3 regions of the Streptomyces sp. MMCC 100 genome follow, and region 1 is predicted to be linked to each of the others. Evidence: riboswitches for the same ligand, from Rfam matches in the RefSeq annotation. Region 1 holds a riboswitch; each other region holds the start of a gene.
What was found. A riboswitch is a leader RNA that binds a small molecule or an ion and turns the genes downstream of it on or off. The one in region 1 is predicted to bind cobalamin.

Region 1 (4,273 bases):
CCGCTCGGCGATGCGGGTGGACAGGGCCTTCGCCTCGGGGGAGTCGAAGGGCAGGCGCAGCTGGAAGAAGACGTCCTGCAGGCCCATCGCGCCGAGGCCGACCGGGCGCCAGCGGGCGTTGGAGCGGCCCGCCTGCTCGGTCGGGTAGAAGTTGATGTCGACGACCCGGTCGAGGAAGGTGACGGCGGTGCGGACGGTGGCGTCCAGGCGTTCCCAGTCCATGTCGCCCCTCGCGGGGTCGGCGAAGGCGCCGAGGTTGACCGAGCCCAGGTTGCAGACCGCCGTCTCCCCGTCGTCGGTGACCTCGAGGATCTCCGTGCAGAGGTTGGAGGAGTGGACGACGTGGCCGGGGACCGCGGTCTGGTTCGCGGTCCGGTTGGCGGTGTCCTTGAAGGTCATCCAGCCGTTGCCGGTCTGCGCGAGGGTGCGCATCATGCGGCCGTACAGCTCGCGGGCGGGCAGCGTCTTGCGGGCGAGCCCCGCCTCCTCCGCCCTGCGGTAGGCGGCGTCGAACTCCTCGCCCCACAGGTCGGTCAGCTCCGGCACGTCGGCGGGGGAGAACAGCGACCAGGTCCCGTCGGTGTCCACCCGGCGCATGAACTCGTCCGGGATCCAGTGCGCGAGGTTCAGGTTGTGCGTACGGCGGGCGTCCTCACCGGTGTTGTCCCGCAGCTCCAGGAACTCCTCGACGTCCGCGTGCCAGGTCTCCAGGTAGACCGCCGCCGCGCCCTTGCGCCGGCCGCCCTGGTTCACGGCGGCCACCGAGGCGTCCAGCGTCTTCAGGAACGGGACGATGCCGTTGGAGTGCCCGTTGGTGCCGCGGATCAGCGAACCGCGGGCGCGGACGCGGGAGTAGGCGATGCCGATGCCGCCGGCGTGCTTGGAGAGGCGGGCGACCTGGTGGAGGCGGTCGTAGAGGGAGTCCAGCTCGTCCTTGGGGGAGTCCAGGAGGTAGCAGGACGACATCTGGGCGTGCCGGGTGCCGGAGTTGAAGAGGGTGGGGGAGGAGGGGAGGTAGTCGAGGCGGCTCATCAGGCCGTAGAGGGCGGCCACTTCGTCCACCGCGCGGACGGTGTCGTCCTCGGCGAGTCCGGCGGCGACCCGCAGCATGAAGTGCTGGGGCGTCTCGACGGCCTTGCGGGTGATCGGATGGCGGAGCAGGTAGCGGCTGTACAGGGTGCGCAGACCGAAGTAGCCGAAGCGGTCGTCGGCGGCCGGATCGATCAGCGCGTCAAGGCGGTCCGCGTGCAGCCGTACGAACGCGGCGGTGCGGTCGGCGATCAGGCCCTCGCGGTGGCCGGTGGCGACGGAGTCGGTGAAGGTGACGACGCCCTGGGTGGCGGCCTCGGCGCGGATGCCGATGCTCAGCAGCCGGGCGGCCAGCCGGGAGTAGACCGGGTCCTCGGAGATCAGACCGGCGGCCGCCTCCGTGGCCAGCTCGCGCAGCTCGGCCTCGTCCGCGCGGGCGGACCGGCCGCGCAGTGCGGCGGCGGCCACCCGGCCGGGATCGGCGTCGGTGAGGTCGGCGGTCAGCCCGGTCAGGGTCCGCAGCAGGGCGGCACCGGGTCCGTCGGATTCCCCGGTCGCCGTCACCGGGGTCGCTGAAGCCGGATCGGCTGGCGCGATGGTCACGTGGAGCACTCCCTCGCTCGGCACGGGGCCTGGCGGAGGGCAGGGGGCAGCACACGAGCGCACGCGGCGTCGCGTCCACCGGCCCACTCCACGAGGCCCGGACGTCATGGCACCCGGGCCGGGACGGCCGGGCGCGCTGTCGGCAGGTCCTCGGACTGAACAGGCGTGCGCGCACATGCGAAGACGTACGGATACACGCAAGTACACCGTTGCGGGACAGTTCCGGATTCGCACCGGATTCCCCTGCGGCGACAGCGAGCACGAGCATACATCTTGTGCCGGGTGACGCGAGCACCCCCAGATGTTGTGTCCCGATGGGGTGTCGCGCCGGTGTCAGAGCGTCAGTTCGTAAGTGAGCAGCATGATGTCGTCCAGCTCCGGCAGGGGGTTCCAGTCGCGGTCGGGCGTGCGGACGAAGCCCAGGCGCTCGTAGAGGCGGTGGGCGGTGCGCATGGTGGCCTGGGTCGACAGCACGACGCCCACGCAGCCCGGCACGGTCCGGGCGCGGTCCACGCAGGCCCGTACGAGGGCCTCGCCGGCCCCGCGGCCGCGTGCCTCGCGGGCGACGGCGAGCATGCGTATCTCGGCCTCGCCGGGGCCCGCGATGTCCGCCATGGGCCCGCCGGACGGCACGAAGGTCACGCCGCCGAGCACCCGGCCGTCCGCCGCGGCGACCAGCACCTCGGCGGCCGCCGCCCGCTTGGCCACGTCGCGCAGCTCGTCCAGGTACGAGTCGCTCTCCCCGAAGTCGAGGAGGCCGTCGCGCAGGTAGGCCTGCGCGGTGATCTCGCCGAGGGTGTCGTACCCCTCGGCCGTCGCCCGCCGGATCACGAAGTCCATAGCGCCGAGTGTGCCCGACGGGTGCGACAACGGGCCGCCGGATTTCTCCGACGGCCCGTCTCGAAGCAGGAACTCGAACCAGGGATCAGTGCGAGCTGCCCGCCGTGGCCGGCGGCAGTTCCACCTGGACACCCGGGTCGCCGGCGTCCGCCGTGTAGTCGCTCGGCTTGGTCTCGTCGACGCCGTCGGGCGCCTTGACCGCCTTCAGGACGAAGGTGAGGACCACCGTGACCAGGACGTTCAGCACGAAGGCGGTGAGGCCGATGTAGCCGATCTCGCCGATGCCGGGGATCTCCTCGGAGGAGCCGCCGAAGTGCGCTTGCGTCGGCGAGGCGACCCCGTAGGCGGCGACCGTGCCGTAGACCATGCCGACCGCCCAGCCGCCGAGCAGCGCCCAGCGGTGGAACCAGCGGGTGAACAGGCCGCCGACCAGGGCCGGGAAGGTCTGCAGGATCCAGATGCCGCCCAGCAGCTGGAAGTTGATCGCGACGGTCTTGTCCATGCCCAGGACGAAGATCAGCGCGCCCACCTTCACCAGGAGCGACACCAGCTTGGAGACCTTGGTCTCCTGCTGCGGCGTGGCGTCCGGCTTGATGAAGTCCTTGTAGATGTTGCGGGTGAACAGGTTCGCGGCCGCGATCGACATGATCGCCGCCGGGACCAGCGCGCCGATGCCGATCGCCGCGAAGGCCACGCCCGCGAACCAGTCCGGGAACATGTTCTCGAACAGCTGCGGGATCGCCAGCTGGCCGTTCTCCACCTTGACCCCGGCCGCGATCGCCATGAAGCCCAGCAGCGCGAGCAGGCCCAGCATCAGCGAGTACAGCGGCAGGATCGTGGTGTTGCGGCGGATCACCTCACGGCTGCGCGAGGACAGCGTGGCGGTGATCGAGTGCGGGTACATGAAGAGCGCGAGGGCCGAGCCGAGCGCGAGGGTCGCGTACGTCCACTGCCCTCCCGCGGCCGGCACCACTCCGCCCGCTCCCGTCTCGGTGAACTTGTCGCTCGCCGACGCGAAGATGTCGTCGAAGCCGCCCAGCTTGATCGGGATGTAGATGATCGCCACCGCGATGACGATGTAGATCAGCGTGTCCTTCACGAACGCGATCAGCGCGGGCGCGCGCAGTCCCGACGAATAGGTGTACGCCGCCAGCACACCGAAGGCGATCAGCAGCGGCAGGTCCTTGACGAACCAGTTGGTGTCCTCGCCGCCGCCGACGCCCATCACGTCGAGCACGGCCTGGATGCCGACCAGCTGCAGCGCGATGTACGGCATGGTCGCCAGGATGCCGGTGACGGCCACCGCCAGCGACAGGCCCTTGGAGCCGAACCGGCCGCGCACGAAGTCCGAGGTCGTCACGTATCCGTGCTTGTGCGAGACCGACCACAGGCGGGGCAGGAAGGTGAAGATCAGCGGGTAGACCAGGATCGTGTACGGCACCGCGAAGAAGCCGGACGCGCCCGCCGCGTAGATGGCCGCCGGGACGGCCACGAAGGTGTACGCGGTGTACAGGTCGCCGCCCAGCAGGAACCAGGTGACCCAGGTGCCGAACGAGCGGCCGCCGAGGCCCCACTCGTCGAGGCTGTGCTCGTTCTCGGCGCGGCGCCAGCGGGCGGCCAGGAAGCCCATGGCGGTGACGAGGACGAAGAAGAAGATGAAGACGGCGAGTGCGACGCCGTTCACGCCGTCGTTCATCGCGACTCACCGCCCTTCGGGGCGGAGGAGGCGGAGCCCACGGCGGCGGAGTGGGCGGCGCGTCCGCGCTGGTCCCACTGCCACAGCTTGTACGCGGTCACCGTC
Region 2 (4,273 bases), 4.7 Mb from region 1:
ACCTCGCGCAGGAACGCCCGCCGGAATCCGTCCGACTCCAGCGAGCCGTGCCAGTGCGTGCCCCAGGTCTGGCCGACCCGGCAGCCGTCCAGGCTGTGTCCGTCGTCATCAGAGATGAACGCGTCCCCGCCGGTCACGTCGGCGACCCCGTGGTGGATCTCGTACCCCTCGACGCGCTCGCCGAGGGCCTCGCCCACCGGCCGCGTGAGGGTCTTCTCGCGGGCGAACCGTACCCGCACGGGCAGCAGTCCGAGGCCGTCCACGTGACCGGCACGCGACTCGACCTCGTCCTCGATGTGCTCGCCGAGGAGCTGGAAGCCGCCGCAGATGCCGAGCACGGGCCGCTGTTCGGCCGCCCTGCGCGCGATGGCGTCCGAGAGCCCCCGCTCCCGCAGCCACTCCAGCGCCCGGACCGTCCCGCGCGTCCCCGGCACGATCACCAGGTCGGCGTCGGCCAGTTCCTCCGGCCGGTCCACGAAGCGCACCACGACGCCCGGCTCGGCTGCCAGCGCGTCCACGTCCGTGAAGTTGGACATCAGCGGGACCGCGCAGACGGCGACCCGCAGCACGTCCTCACCGACGGGCGGGGCGACGACGGACTCCCGCACCGTCCCGCGCAACGACACCCTCAGCCCGTCCTCCTCGTCGATGCCGAGCCCGTGCCGGAAGGGCAGCACGCCGTACGTCCGCCGGCCGGTGAGGCCGTGCAGCATGTCCAACCCGGGCTCCAGCAGCGACACGTCGCCGCGGAACTTGTTGACGAGGAACCCGGCGACCAGCGCCTGGTCCTCGGGTGCCAGCAGCGCCACCGTGCCGAAGAAGGAGGCGAAGACGCCCCCGCGGTCGATGTCGCCGACGACGAGGACGGGCAGTCCGGCGCCCCGGGCGATCCCCATGTTGACGATGTCGGTGCGGCGCAGATTGATCTCGGCCGGGCTGCCGGCCCCCTCGCAGATCACCGCGTCGTAGGAGGCACGGAGTTGGGCGAGCGAGTCGAGCACCGTGCCGAGCAGCCGCTCCTGGCGCCCGCCGTGGTAGCCGCGGGCGCTCATCTCGCCGACGGGTCTGCCGAGCAGCACGACCTGGCTGCTGCGCTCCCCGCCGGGCTTGAGCAGCACTGGGTTCATGTGCGCGGTCGGCTCCACGCGGCAGGCCTGGGCCTGCATGGCCTGCGCCCGCCCGATCTCGGCGCCCTCGCGGGTCACGAAGGAGTTGAGCGACATGTTCTGCGCCTTGAAGGGCGCGACGTTGACGCCCTGGCGCACCAGCCAGCGGCAGATACCGGCGGTGACGACGCTCTTGCCGGCGTCGGAGGTGGTGCCGGCGACGAGCAGGCCACCGTTCATGACGTACGTCCCTTCCTGACGCCCCGGTTGTTCCGGGCGGCCCGGTGCGCGCTCCCGGCGGCCCCGCGCGCGAGCAGCCGTGCGCCCGCGCACACGCCCAGCGCCAGCCAGCCCACGCGCCGGGACAGCCGTACCGCCCGGTCGATGTCGCCGGCACCGGCCCGTACGGCGCGTCCCGCGGTGCCGTTGAGGACGGGCCGGTGCTCCACCCGCCCGCCGTAGGAGAGCGTCCCGCCGAGCCGTACGCCCAGGGCGCCCGCGAAGGAGGCCTCCACGGGCCCGGCGTTGGGGCTCGGGTGCTGTGCGGCGTCCGCACGCCAGGCCCGTACGGCGCCCCGGGGATCGCCGCCGGCCACGGTGGTCAGGACGGCGGTCAGGCGGGCGCCCGGCCAGCCCGCGAGGTCGTCGAGGCGGGCGGAGGCCCAGCCGTAGCGGCGGTACCTGGGCGACTTGTGGCCGACCATGGCGTCCAGGGTGTTGACGGCCCGGAAGCCGAGCAGCCCGGGCACTCCGGCCACGGCGCCCCACACCAGCGCGCCCACCACCGCGTCCGAGGTGTTCTCGGCGACGGACTCCACGACGGCCCGGGCGATCCCGTCGGCGTCCAGCGCCCGCGGGTCCCGCCCGCACAGGTGCGGCAGCCGCGCACGTGCCGCCTCGACGTCCCCGGCCTCCAGGGCCCGGCCGATCGCACCGGCCTCGCGGGCGAGCGAAGTGCCGCCGACCACGGCCCAGGTGGCCGCACCGGTCAGCGCGACGGAGGCGGCGGGGGAGCGGCGCACGAGCCGGGAGGCGGCCAGCCCGAGGGCGGCGGCGCCACCGGCGCACACGACGGTGTGCAGGGCGCCCCAGCCCCGGTGGTCCCGCCACAGCAGCTGTTCCACGGCGCCCGCGGCACGGCCGAACGCGGCGACCGGGTGTCCGCGGCGCGGGTCGCCGAGGAGGAGGTCACCGAGGAGGCCGGCGGCGGCGCCGTACGCGAAGACGCGTCCGGCACGCATGGGCTCAGCCGGTCACACGGGCAGGGAAGCACCTGGTACTGGGCGTCGAGCGGTGGCGGCAGCCGGGCATCGCGTCATGTCCTCACTCAGGGTGTCCACGCCCTGGTTCGAAGAGTCCGGCGGTGAGAGTTCCTGGCTCCCGGGGGTCCTGATCCCCGGTCACAGTGGCGGGACCGCGCCGGATTCGCACCGGGCTTCCTCTCCTGCCGCCGTAGATGGCCCCGGAAGTCCACCACGGCCCGCGAACACCCGTCAACCTGGCGTTGACCTGCGACGGGGGAGTGTGCGAAGGCCCACACCCGAAGGGTGTGCGCCGGCACGCGAAGAGGCGGGGCGCGGAACGGTTCGAGCCCGTCCCGCGCCCCGCCCCGGGGCGTGCGCGGTGTTTCGGAGAGCGCTCAGGCGACGATCAGATAGATCCCGTACGCCACCGCCGCCGTGCAGGCCGCGAAGCACGCGTACGCGCCGGTGACCGCGAGGGCCGCGGAGCCGCCCTCGGCGGCGGCCCGCTCCTGGCGGGAGAGGCCGACGATGCCGAGGGTGAACAGGCCCACCAGGGCCACCGTGACCACGAGGCTGACGCCGAAGACGGAGCCGAGGGCTGCCCAGTCGATGCTCATGGAGGTTCGCTTCCTTCGTACCCGGGTCGCGGGCTCAGACGGTGGTGGCGGCCGACGGGGCCTTGGGATCGGCGGTGGCGGCCGGGGCCGGGACGGTGGCCGCCAGGTCCTCGGTCAGGCCCGCCGGGGGCGGGGACACGGCGGCCATGGCCGTGGTGACCACACCGGCCGGCTCGGACGGCTCGACGGACCCGGGCTCCCCGGCGCCCACCGTGTCGCCGTCGACGACGTTGGTGTGGTCGACGACCTCGCGGCGGGAGATCCGCCAGATCGCGAAGCTGGACGCGATCAGGAACACCGCGACGAGGGCCGTGCCCCAGTCGCCGAGGCGGCAGACCCACTCGGCGAGCGCGGCGACCAGGGCCGCGGCCGGCAGCGTCAGGCCCCAGGCGACGAACATCCGGGTGGCCGTGGACCAGCGGACCACGCCGCCCTTGCGGCCGAGGCCCGCGCCCATCACCGCGCCGGAGACCGAGTGCGTGGTGGAGAGGGAGAAGCCGAGGTGGGAGGAGGCCAGGATGACCGTGGCGGCGCTGGTCTGGGCGGCGAAGCCCTGCTGCGGCTGGAGGTCGGTCAGGCCCTTGCCCATGGTGCGGATGATGCGCCAGCCGCCCAGGTAGGTGCCGAGCGCGATGGCCAGACCCGCACCCAGGATGACCCACACGGGCGGGTCGGAGTCGGGGGCGAGCGAGCCGCCGGCGATCAGGGCGAGGGTGATGATGCCCATGGTCTTCTGGGCGTCGTTGGTGCCGTGGGCCAGCGAGACCAGACCGGCGGAGGCGATCTGGCCGGCGCGGTAGCCCTTCGCGGCGGCCTTGCCGTCGGCCTTGCGGCCCAGCGAGTACGTCATCCGGGACGCGAGCATCGCCGCGACGCCGGCCACGATCGGGGCGGCGATCGCGGGCAGGAGCACCTTGGTGACGAGCACGTCGCCGTTGACCGCGCCGATGCCGGCCGAGGCGACGGCGGCACCGATCAGGCCGCCCATCAGGGCGTGCGAGGAACTGGACGGGAGCCCGACCAGCCAGGTCAGCAGGTTCCAGAGGATCGCGCCGACCAGTGCGGCGAAGATGACCTCGGGACGGATGCCGGTCTCGTCGACGAGACCCTTGGAGATCGTGTTGGCGACCTCCACCGAGAGGAAGGCGCCTACAAGGTTGAGGACGGCGGACATCGCCACCGCCACCTTGGGCTTGAGCGCACCGGTCGAAATGGTCGTTGCCATCGCGTTCGCGGTGTCGTGGAAACCGTTCGTGAAATCAAACGCGAGTGCGGTTACCACCACAATCGCGAGGATCAGCGAGAA
Region 3 (4,273 bases), 730 kb from region 1:
CTGATCACCGGCCGCTCCCCGGCCGAGGCCGCGCTGTCCGGCCAGTCCACCCTCGCCCAGCTCGCCGCGCACCCGCACGCCTGGTCCGTGGGGGCCCTGGTCGCCCTGGTCGCGTGCAAGGGACTGGCCTGGGGCGTCGCGCTGGGCGCTCTGCGCGGCGGCCCGATCTTCCCGGCCGTACTGCTGGGCGCGGCGACCGCCTCGGCCTGCTCCGGGCTGCCCGGATTCGGCGCGACCCCGGCCCTCGCCCTCGGCGTCTCCGCCGCGGCGGCCGCGGTGACGGGGCTGCCGCTGGCCAGCGCGGTCCTGGCGGTGCTGCTGATGGGCCGGGACGCCCACGACCAGATGCCGCTGATCGTCATGGCGTCGGTCGTCGCCTTCGTCGTCGCCCAGCTGGTGCGCCGGACCGAGCCGAAGGCGGCCGGGGCGTCGGGCGGGGCGTCGACGACGGGAGCGGGACCGTGACGGACCGGACGGGCGGCCGGACCGCACGCCCCCGTACCGGCTGGGCATCCGTCCGGCCCTGGCTCGTACGGGCCGGGATCGCGGCCGCCGTGGTCGTGGCCTATTTCCTGCTCCCCCTCGACCACCTGGGCCCCCAGCGGCCCGTGCTGAGCTGGGCGCTGTTCGCCCTGCTGCTGACCGTCGTGGCCGTACTGCTGCTCCGGCAGATCCGGCACGTCCTCCTCGACCGTCCGGACAGCCGGCCCGGGGTGGTCATCTCCCTGCTGATCGTCCTGTCCGTGCACGTCTTCTCGGCCACGTACTACGCCCTCGCCAAGCAGCCGGGCGAGTTCAGCGGGCTGCACACCAGGGTCGACGCGCTGTACTTCACCGTGGTGACGCTCGCCACCGTCGGGTACGGGGACATCACCCCGCGGGGCCAGGCCGCGCGGGTCGTGACGATCCTGCAGATCACCTACAGCTTCGTCTTCCTCACGGCCGCGGCGACCGCGCTGACCACCCGGATGCGGGACATGGTGGCCCGGCGGCCCGAGCGGGGCCGCTCCCGCTGGAACGGGCCTTGAAACTGCCGCCGCGTCACCTCCTGGCCTCGGTCGCACACGTGTGGAGGAGCTGCATGACGCATTCGGCCGACGGCACCCGTCGCATCGGCGAACTCGCGCGGGAGACCGGACTGAGCATCCGCGCCCTGCGCTACTACCGCCGGCTGGGACTGCTCACGCCGTCCGCCCGCACCGACGGCGGCCACCGCTGCTACGACGCCGCCGGCGTCCGGCGCCTGCACCGCGTCCTGGCGCTGCGCGGCTTCGGGCTGCCCCTGGCACGGATCCGCGCCGTACTGGACGCCGAACCCGACCACGACCCGGCGGAGCTGATCCGACGGCAGCTCGAAGTCGTCGAGGAGCGGCTGCGGCAGACCGCCGAGCTCCGGCTGCGGCTGCGGCTGCGACTGCGACTGCGACTGCGACTGCGACTGCGACTGCTGGGCGTACTGGGTGCGCTCGACGCCTCGGCCGACGGCTCGACCGAGGCCTATCTGAACGTGATCGAGGAGATGACCGCGATGGACCGGCCCCTGACACCGGAAGAGGTGGACCGCCTGAGCGAGGCGCGCCGCCGCTACGCCGAGTCCCTCGGTGAGGACGGACTCCGTGCCCTGCACCACAGGCGCGCGGAGATCTTCGCCACGCTGAGCGAGGACGGACGGCGGCGGATGTCGGACCGGCGGCGCCGCGCGTTTCGGCAGGCCTGAGGCCTCTGCGAGGGCCCGGCGGTACGTCCGCGGGACCCGAGGCCCGCTTGTGCCCACCCGCGTGGGAGCACTACTGTCGCCACGCCTTGGTGAACGGGAAATCCGGTGTGATGCCGGTGCGGCCCTCGCCACTGTGAATCGGGAAGTCCGGCTCCGGCCCTCAGGGGCAGCCACTGGATCGCTTGCGGTCCGGGAAGGCGGAGCACGGGCGGTGGTACCCGTAAGCCAGGAGACCGGCCAAGGCGCGTCGTCCATCCACGAGGTGCTGGAGAGGGTCTGCTGAGCCATGCACATAGCCGAGGGCTTTCTGCCACCGGCGCACGCGATCGCCTGGGGTGTCGCGTCCGCGCCGTTCGTCGTCCACGGAGTCCGGTCACTCACCCGTGAGGTCAGGGAGCATCCCGAGAGCACACTGCTCCTCGGCGCCTCCGGAGCCTTCACGTTCGTCCTGTCGGCCCTGAAACTGCCGTCCGTCACCGGGAGTTGCTCGCACCCGACCGGCACCGGCCTGGGCGCGATCCTGTTCCGGCCGCCTATCATGGCGGTCCTGGGCACCATCACCCTGCTCTTCCAGGCGCTGCTGCTCGCCCACGGCGGGCTGACCACGCTCGGCGCGAACGTCTTCTCGATGGCCATCGTCGGCCCCTGGGCCGGGTACGGCGTCTACCGGCTGCTGCGCCGCTGGGACGTGCCGTTGATGGTCACCGTGTTCTTCGGGGCGTTCGTCGCCGACCTGTCCACGTACTGCGTCACGAGCGTGCAGCTGGCGCTGGCCTTCCCGGACCCGAGCAGCGGGTTCCTGGGCGCGCTCGGCAAGTTCGGGTCCATCTTCGCCGTCACGCAGATCCCGCTCGCGGTGAGCGAGGGCCTGCTCACGGTGATCGTGATGCGGCTCCTTGTGCAGTCCAGCAAGGGCGAACTGACCCGGCTGGGCGTGCTGCCGGCGAAGGCGGGGACGGGCGCGGGCACGGGCACGGGGACCAAGGAACAGGCGGTGGCCCGATGAGCCGCAACGCGAAGATCAACGCCCTGCTGCTGCTCGCCGTGGCCGCGCTGGCGGTGCTGCCGCTGGTGCTGGGGCTCGGCGACCACAAGGAGGAGCCGTTCGCCGGGGCCGACGCGGAGGCCGAGACGGCGATCACCGAGATCGAGCCGGACTACGAGCCGTGGTTCTCCCCGCTGTACGAACCCCCGTCCGGGGAGGTCGAGTCGGCGCTGTTCGCACTGCAGGCCGCGCTCGGCGCGGGGGTGCTGGCGTACTACTTCGGGCTGCGCCGGGGCCGACGGCAGGGTGAGGGGCGGGCGTTGGCGGCGACGGCGGCACCGCGGGACACCCCTGAAGGGGACTGAGTGCTGCCGATCGACGCGGCGGCGCACGGCAGTCGCTGGCGCCGCCGCCATCCCGTGGACAAGGCCGTGCTCGGTCTCGGTCTGACCGTGCTCGCGATCTCGCTGCCGCCGTGGCCGGGTGCGGCGCTGGTGCTGGTGACGGCGCTGACGGTGCTGCTCGGCCCGGCGGGCGTGCCCGGGCGCCGGCTGTGGCGGGCGTACCGGGTGCCGCTGGGCTTCTGCGTGACGGGGGCGCTGCCGCTGCTGGTGCAGGTCGGGGGCCTGGACGGGTTCCTGTCGGCGGCCGACGGCGGTGCGGTGCGCGCGGGTGGGCTGCTGCTGCGCACCTCGGCGGCCTCGCTGGGGGTGCTGCTGTTCGCGTTCACCACGCCGATGTCCGACCTGCTGCCCCGGCTGGTGCGGGCCGGGGTGCCCGCGCCGGTCGTGGACGTGGCGCTGGTGACGTACCGGATGAGTTTCCTGCTGCTGGACTCCGTGCGCCGGATCCGTGAGGCGCAGGCCGCGCGGCTGGGGCACACCACGCGGGCGGCGACCTGGCGTTCGCTCGGGGGGCTCGGCGCCACCGCGTTCGTGCGGGCCTTCGACCGGGCGGCGCGGCTCCAGTCGGGGCTCGCCGGGCGCGGTTACGACGGCACCCTGCGCGTGCTGGTGCCGGAGGCCCGCGTCTCGGTGCCGTTCACGGCGGCGAGCGTCGCGCTCCTTGCGGCGCTGGCCGGCCTCACCCTCGTACTGGAAGGACCCCTGTCGTGAGCGAACCGGCGCAAGCAGCGGAACCGGCCCTGGTCGCCCTGCGGGGCGCGTCGTTCGCGTACGAGGAGGGCCCGGACGTGCTGGCGGGGCTGGACTTCGCGGTGCGTGAGGGGCGTGCGCTGGCGCTGCTGGGCCGCAACGGCAGTGGGAAGACCACGCTGATGCGGCTGCTCAGCGGCGGACTTCGGCCGCGCGCGGGGACGTTGTCGGTCGGCGGGGAGCCGGTGACGTACGACCGCAAGGGGCTGACCCGGCTGCGGACCACGGTGCAGTTGGTGGTGCAGGACCCGGACGACCAGCTCTTCGCGGCCTCGGTCGGCCAGGACGTGTCCTTCGGGCCGCTGAACCTCGGTCTGCCCGACGCGGAGGTCCGGTCCCGGGTGGAGGAGGCGCTCGCCGCGCTGGACATCGCGGCGCTGGCCGACCGGCCCACGCACCTGCTGTCGTACGGGCAGC

Region 2: another riboswitch for cobalamin. It lies ahead of ABS735_RS08530 (cobalamin biosynthesis protein); the one in region 1 lies ahead of ABS735_RS30490 (ribonucleoside-diphosphate reductase subunit alpha).
Region 3: another riboswitch for cobalamin. It lies ahead of ABS735_RS27285 (energy-coupling factor ABC transporter permease); the one in region 1 lies ahead of ABS735_RS30490 (ribonucleoside-diphosphate reductase subunit alpha).

What each region holds. Positions count from the first base shown of each region.
Region 1 covers NZ_JBGORK020000001.1:6,617,773-6,622,045, reverse strand. The annotation lists gene ABS735_RS30490 (ribonucleoside-diphosphate reductase subunit alpha) at 1-1,632, opposite strand, end outside; cobalamin riboswitch at 1,757-1,900, opposite strand; gene ABS735_RS30485 (GNAT family N-acetyltransferase) at 1,966-2,472, opposite strand; gene mctP (monocarboxylate uptake permease MctP) at 2,558-4,168, opposite strand; gene ABS735_RS30475 (DUF3311 domain-containing protein) at 4,165-4,273, opposite strand, start outside.
Region 2 covers NZ_JBGORK020000001.1:1,867,805-1,872,077, forward strand. The annotation lists gene ABS735_RS08525 (cobyric acid synthase) at 1-1,346, opposite strand, end outside; gene ABS735_RS08530 (cobalamin biosynthesis protein) at 1,343-2,347, opposite strand; cobalamin riboswitch at 2,455-2,596, opposite strand; gene ABS735_RS08535 (hypothetical protein) at 2,746-2,967, opposite strand; gene pitH (low-affinity phosphate transporter PitH) at 3,002-4,273, opposite strand, start outside.
Region 3 covers NZ_JBGORK020000001.1:5,886,833-5,891,105, forward strand. The annotation lists gene ABS735_RS27270 (chloride channel protein) at 1-465, shown strand, start outside; gene ABS735_RS27275 (potassium channel family protein) at 462-1,028, shown strand; gene ABS735_RS27280 (MerR family transcriptional regulator) at 1,082-1,717, shown strand; cobalamin riboswitch at 1,788-1,973, shown strand; gene ABS735_RS27285 (energy-coupling factor ABC transporter permease) at 2,004-2,723, shown strand; gene ABS735_RS27290 (energy-coupling factor ABC transporter substrate-binding protein) at 2,720-3,067, shown strand; gene cbiQ (cobalt ECF transporter T component CbiQ) at 3,068-3,817, shown strand; gene ABS735_RS27300 (ATP-binding cassette domain-containing protein) at 3,814-4,273, shown strand, end outside.